Tenggerimyces flavus: one gene and its partner. The protein of the gene in region 1 interacts with the protein of each later gene in a pairwise test. Links are inferred from orthologs where the notes say so. Each region holds a gene or a part of one and is shown on either strand. Other genes may lie near its edges.

Region 1 (3,254 bases):
TCACGAAGGACAAGGATAGCCTTACCTAAGTTGACGCCAGTCGCGGGACCGGTGACCGGGGCGGTACGGGGACGCGAGCCGCTTGGCGACGATGCCGTCGAGGCCCTGCTCCCGGCTCGCCTCCAGCAGGGCGAGACCGTCGCGCGGGTGGTAGGCGGGCGTCTGCCAGTTCGGGCCGGACAGCCGCAGCGCGTCGAGCTCGGCGCGGCGCTCCTCGTACGGCGCGTCGACGAGGTTGCGCCGGTCCGCGTACAGCACGTCGAACAGCACGTACGTCACCGGCGCGTCGCGGCGGAGCCGGCGGACCTGCCCCTCGGTGTCCGCGGCGATCCGGCGGTCCACCGGCTCACGCGACGGCCGGCCGGAGGAGTCGAACGCGACCAGCACGCCGTCCAGCACCGCGCGGCGCGAGCCGAGGTTGCGCACCAGCGGAGCCAGCTCGCCGAACTGGCGGGTGACGTCCCGTTCGCCGTCGGCCATCAGCGTCAGCCGGCCGACCTCGCCGTACGCGAGCGTGCGCACGCCCGGCCAGGCGATCTCGAACCCCCACTCGGACTCGTTGGTGGGGAACGTCCGCGACGCGACCGCGGTCATCGGCTCGACGTCGAGCGGCATCGGGTCGCGCGAGGTCTCGTTCGGCGTCATCCGGTGGATCAGCCACTGGTCGTCGTGCGTCTGGAACAGCGCGAACTTGCCCTGCACGCGGTGGCCGGACAGCACGAACGTGACCTTCTTCGCGGTGAACTTCTCCGCCTCGTACGTGCCGGAGTCCCAGATGAACATCCCGCCACCGCCGTACTCACCGGCCGGGATGTCGCCGGAGAACGAGAGGTACTCCAGCGGATGGTCCTCGGTGTGGATCGCGAGCCGGTTCTCCGACGTGGTCTCCGGGAAGCCGCGCGGCAACGCCCACGACGCGAGCACGCCGTCGTGCTCCAACCGCAGGTCCCAGTGCAGCCGGCGCGCGTGATGCTCCTGCACGACGAACCGCTGGAGTGCCGGCTCCTTCGCCGACGGCTTGCGGCCCTTCGGCTCCGGCGTCTTGGCGAACGAACGCTTGCGGTTGTACTCGGCAAGCTCCTCGTCGCGGGCCACGTCAGCCATCGTGCGTGGAGCGGCTCCCCAGAGGCAAGTGCGAGCCCAGTAGACTCGGCCGCCGATGGCAGTCCAGATCTCGCCCAGCATCCTGTCCGCGGACTTCGCGCGGCTCGCTGAGGCCGCCGCGTCCGTCGAACGAGCCGACTGGCTGCACGTCGACGTGATGGACAACCACTTCGTCCCCAACCTCACCCTCGGGCTGCCGGTCGTCGAGTCGCTGCTGAAGGCGTCGCCGGTGCCGATCGACTGCCACCTGATGATCGAGAACCCCGACCGGTGGGCGCCGGCGTACGCCGAGGCCGGCGCGCAGAGCGTGACGTTCCACGTCGAGGCCGCGCACGCCCCCGTACGACTCGCCCGTGAGCTGCGCCACCAGGGCGCGCGGGCCGGGATGGCGCTGAAGCCGGCGACGCCGATCGACCCGTACGAGGACCTGCTCGGCGAGCTGGACATGCTGCTGGTCATGACAGTCGAGCCTGGTTTCGGGGGACAGAAGTTCCTCGACCTGTGCCTGCCGAAGATCCGCCGGACCCGCGAGCTGGTGGCCAAGCACGGACTCGAAATCTGGATTCAGGTGGACGGTGGCGTGTCTGCTTCGACTATTGAGCGGTGCGCCGAAGCGGGGGCTGACGTTTTCGTCGCCGGGTCGGCGGTCTTCGCTGCCGACGACCCCGGCGCGATGGTGGACGAGCTGCGGCGACTGGCGTCAGTCGCCTCCGAGAATCCCTCGTGGAGGAGTGAGCGCTGATGTTCTTCCGGGCCCGTCGCTACATCGTGGCCGAGGGCAAGGCGGACGCGTTCACAGCCTTCTTCCTGCAGCGGCTGCTGCCGATCGAGGAGCGGTACGGCGGCCGGCTGGTCGGGCGCTGGCAGACCGAGGACGAGTCCGAGGTGCTGGCGCTGTGGGCGTACCAGAGCCGGGAGTCCGCCGAGCAGTGCGCGAAGAACATCCGTGAGGACCCGGCGACGCGCGAGGCGACCTCGTTCCGGGAGCGCTACCTCGACCCGCTCTATCTCGAAGAGGCGGAGTCGGAGCTGTTCTCGACCGTTCCGCTGCGCGCGACTCTGCTCGCCCCGTTCGCCGGCGAGGCTCGCCCCACCGCGTCCTGAGGGCCTGGCAGAATCCGGCAAATGACATCGAATGCCGCGCCGCGGTCGGACGAGACCGTCGTTCGTGACCCAGCCTGGGCCGCGCTGCTGATGTGGGTGGGCCTCCCCGTCGCGGGAGCGCTGGTGTTCTGGTGCCTCAAGCAGATCGCGGACTGGGTGGCAGGGCTGCCGGCGGCGCCGTTCCAGGGCCTGTTCAAACTGGCCGCCTCGGCACCCGACCCGTGGGCGACTATCGGCGCCTTGGTCCTTGGGGCGATCGCCGGCATCGTGCTGGCGTTGATCGGGGCGCACGAGACGTTGCAGCTGACGGTGTCGGACGCGGACGTACGGATGCGGCGAATGGACGTTCCGTCGTCGGCTTCGCGGGACGCGGTCGGGTCGGTGTTCCTGGATGGCAAGCGCCTCGTGCTGCTCGGCCCGCGCGGTGAGGAGGTGGCGTCGGAGAAGTCCGAGCTGCCGCGCGACCTGGTCCGTTCTGCGTTCGTGTCGCACGGGTACCCGTGGGTGGACGAGGACCCGTACAAGGACCAGTACCGGCTGTGGGTCGAGGACCTGCCCGACCTCCCGCCCGGCGCCAACCCCGTGCTGAAGGCGCGTGCGAAGGCCCTGGAGAAGGACAGCGAGACCGACGCCCGCGAGCTCCGCGGCGAACTCGTCAAGCTCGGCGTCGTCGTCCGGGAGCAGAAGAAGCGCCAGTACATCCGCGTGGTCGCATAGCGGGGGACTTGCACGGCCGTGCCACACTGGCGTTGTACGAGCGAAAGCTCGCGCGTGCTCCGGGGTCGGTGAAAGTCCGAACCGGCGGTGACAGTCCGCGACCCGGTCGCGGTCCCTCGTCGAACGAGGGACGCGAACGGTTGACCAGGTGGAACTCCTGGACCGACGGTGAAAGTCCGGATGGGAGGCAGCACGCGGGACGCACACCGTCCTGCTGGTTCCGCCTGCGCCAGGCGACCAGTGGGCGCGAAAGGTGTGCGTGCCCTGCCTACCCCGGAACCGCTCGAGCGGTGACCCGGGAGGCGAGGAAGACAGTGTTCACAGGGATC
Region 2 (3,115 bases), 2.9 Mb from region 1 along the record:
TCCGGCAGCAACTCCAGCGCCTCGTCGCCGAGCGGGTTGACGCCCTGCCCAGCCGCCAAGGCGTGGCCGACCAGCGCGTGCAGGCATTTCACCCGGTCCGGCATGCCGCCCGCCGAGACGCCGGCGATCTCCGGCACCGACGAGATCGCCTCGCGGTGCGCGAGGTACGCCTCGTGCGCCTTGCGGTACGCGGCGGCCAGCTCGGGGTCGGACTCGAGCCGCGACGTCCACTCGCGCATCAGCCCGCTCGCCTCCAGCCGCCCGATCTCGGCGGCGGCGCGCGGGCAGGTCAGGTAGAACGTGGTCGGGAACGGCGTACCGTCCGGCAATCGCGGCAGCGTCTCGACGACGTCCGGCAGGCCGCAGCCGCAGCGGTGCGCGACCGCTCGTACGCCACGCGCCGGCCGGCCGAGCTGCGCGCTGACCGCGTCGAGGTCGGAGGGGGAAACCGTCACTGGCCGGGCGTGACTTCGGGGTCGATCGTCGCCGCCGGTTTGGGCTTCTTCGGCTCCGCCGACGGGACCGGTGGGTTGCCGGCGTTCTCCACGCTGCCCCACAAGGTCGACCACCAGGGCCGCGCCGCGTTGCCCTTCGCCGACGACTTCTCGGTCGGGGGCTTGGCGGTCTCGCCCGCGGTCTCGTCGACGACCTTGTAGCCGGTCTCGCCGGGCAGCACCCAGCCGAACCGTTCGCGCGCCTGGGCCTCGATGTACGCCGGATCGTTCCAGCGGTTCAGCTCGTCCTCGAGCTCGCCGACGCGTTCGGTACGGTCCGCCTGCTCGGCCTTCAGCTCGGCGATCTGCGAGCGCTGCTCGGCCCACGCGCGCAGCGACGAGGCGTACGAGACGACCAGCGCCGCCAGCACGAGCGCGAGGATCGCGGCCCGGCCGGTGAGGCTGGACCGCCTCGCCGCGGCGGAGGGCCCCGACGGACCGGCCGGCGGCGGGCCGGCCGGGGCGTCGGTGGGGACGGTGCGGCGCGTACGTTCCGGGCCCGACCGCGCGCCACGCCCCGGCGAACCCGGGGACGTGCCTGCCCGCGTCCTGCCACGAGCGGCGGGACGCGGGCTGCGACGGGGACCCGGCATGGGGGCTCAGGCTCCGCCGGTGAAGCGCGGGAACGCCGAACGTCCGGCGTACCGTGCGGCGTCGTCCAGCTCCTCCTCGATGCGGAGCAGCTGGTTGTACTTCGCGACGCGCTCGCTGCGGGCCGGGGCACCGGACTTGATCTGGCCGGCGTTCGTCGCGACGACGAGGTCGGCGATCGTGGTGTCCTCGGTCTCGCCCGAGCGGTGACTGATCATGCAGGTCATCGCGGACTTGTGCGCGAGCTCGACGGCGTCCAGCGTCTCGGTCAGCGTACCGATCTGGTTGACCTTGATCAGGATCGAGTTCGCCGCGGACTCCTTGATGCCACGGGCCAGGCGCTCGGGGTTGGTGACGAACAGGTCGTCGCCGACGATCTGCACCCGGCTGCCGATCGCGCCGGTCATCGCGGTCCAGCCGGCCCAGTCGTCCTCGGCCAGCGGGTCCTCGAAGGAGACGATCGGGTACGCGTCGAGCAGCTCGCCATACAGCGTCGCCATCTCCTCCGACGACTTCGGCGCGCCCTCGAAGATGTACGCGTTCTTGTCGGCGTCGTAGAACTCCGTCGCCGCCGCGTCCAGCGCGACCGCGATGTCCGGTCCCCAGCGGAAGCCGGCGTTCTCGACGGCGGTCTTGATCAGCTCCAGCGCGTCCCGGTTCGACGGCAAGTCCGGCGCGAAGCCGCCCTCGTCGCCGAGTCCGGTCGACAGGCCGCGGCTCTTCAGCAGCGACTTGAGCGCGTGGTACGTCTCGGCGCCCCAACGCAGTGCCTCGGAGAACGTGGCAGCACCGATCGGGGCGATCATGAACTCCTGGAAGTCCACGTTGTTGTCGGCGTGCGCGCCGCCGTTGATGATGTTGAACATCGGCACCGGGAGCCGGTGCGCGTTCGGTCCGCCGATGTAGCGGAAGAGCGGCAGGTTGGCCGACTCGGCGGCGGCGCGGGCGACGGCGAGCGAGACGCCGAGGAGCGCGTTCGCGCCGAGCTGCGCCTTGTTCGGGGTGCCGTCCAGGTCGATCAGCTTCTGGTCGACGAGCCGCTGCTCGCTGGCCTCGTACCCGACGAGCTCGGGCCCGATCGTGTCGAGAACGGCGTCCACGGCGGTCTGCACGCCCTTGCCGCCGTACCGCTTGTCGTCGCCGTCCCGGAGCTCGACGGCCTCGAACTGTCCGGTGCTCGCGCCCGACGGAACGGCCGCGCGCTCGATGGTGCCGTCGTCGAGGGCGACCTCGACCTCGACGGTGGGATTGCCGCGCGAGTCCAGGATCTCCCGCGCGCCGACGGCCTCGATGGTGGCCACGTACCCTCCCTGACTATCTGGCTCTGCTGTCCGCAGTCGAGCCTAGCCGCGCCTGGTGCGAGGCCCGAGGACCGACCCGCATTGTGGCAACCATCGCAGACAGCCATCGCGGCCAGGACAAGGCGAAGCCCGGCCCCGCGATCGTCACCGCGGGGCCGGGCTTCGTCAGGTTACCGCTAGCGGCTGGCCCGCATCCGTCCGGCGCGGGTCGCCGCCACCAGGCCGAGCAGGCCCAGGATCAGCAGCAACGACGCGCCACCGCCGACCAGCAGGAGCTCCCCGCCGGTCTTCGGCAGCCGCGCTCCGACCGGAGGATTCGCGGCCGGGTTGTCCGTACGGGCACACGGCTTGCCGGCCTCGCAGCCCTGCAGCGGCCCGTCACCGGAGACCACGTTCCCGAGCTTGTGGTCGTGCTGGTCGTCGTACGACAGCACGGTCACCGAGTACGTGATCGTCACCGTCTTGCCCGCCGGCACCGTGCCCGACCAAGTCAGCGTCGACCCCGACACCGCCACGGCAGAGCCGTCCGACGCGGCGGCGTCACCGTTGTACGTGGCGTCGTCCAGCACGCCCGACAGGTCGTCGGTCACGACCGGCGACACCGGCGCCGCACCCTTGTTGGCGACCAGAACGCGGTACGTCACCTTCTGCCCGTCGGCGACGGACTCCCCGGACGCCGGGTCGGCCGACTTGCTCAGCGTGTAGCCGCCCGAGGAGTTCTCCGTCGTC

What was found.
Region 2: the proteins of rpe (region 1) and eno interact in binary tests that used the Escherichia coli proteins (3 or more experiments, as listed by UniProt). The link is inferred for Tenggerimyces flavus from one-to-one orthologs.

What each region holds. Positions count from the first base shown.
Region 1 is NZ_JAFBCM010000001.1:5,431,676-5,434,929, reverse strand. Bases 60-3,002 are described here. They hold rpe (ribulose-phosphate 3-epimerase), read left to right. Parts: upstream 60-1,159; coding sequence 1,160-1,846; downstream 1,847-3,002. Other genes in these bases: JOD67_RS25420 (YqeB family protein), read left to right, coding at 2,230-2,925; JOD67_RS25425 (NIPSNAP family protein), read left to right, coding at 1,846-2,208; JOD67_RS25435 (DNA polymerase ligase N-terminal domain-containing protein), read right to left, coding at 60-1,095. In the rest of the region: JOD67_RS25440 (TroA family protein), read right to left, coding at 1-4; more of JOD67_RS25435, read right to left, coding at 22-59; JOD67_RS25415 (riboflavin synthase), read left to right, coding at 3,240-3,254. UniProt on the Escherichia coli protein: Catalyzes the reversible epimerization of D-ribulose 5-phosphate to D-xylulose 5-phosphate.
Region 2 is NZ_JAFBCM010000001.1:2,509,367-2,512,481, reverse strand. Bases 241-3,044 are described here. They hold eno (phosphopyruvate hydratase), read right to left. Parts: upstream 2,387-3,044; coding sequence 1,094-2,386; downstream 241-1,093. Other genes in these bases: JOD67_RS11675 (DUF7927 domain-containing protein), read right to left, coding at 2,563-3,044; JOD67_RS11685 (FtsB family cell division protein), read right to left, coding at 452-1,087; JOD67_RS11690 (DUF501 domain-containing protein), read right to left, coding at 241-455. Also shown: more of JOD67_RS11690, read right to left, coding at 1-240; more of JOD67_RS11675, read right to left, coding at 3,045-3,115. UniProt on the Escherichia coli protein: Catalyzes the reversible conversion of 2-phosphoglycerate (2-PG) into phosphoenolpyruvate (PEP). It is essential for the degradation of carbohydrates via glycolysis.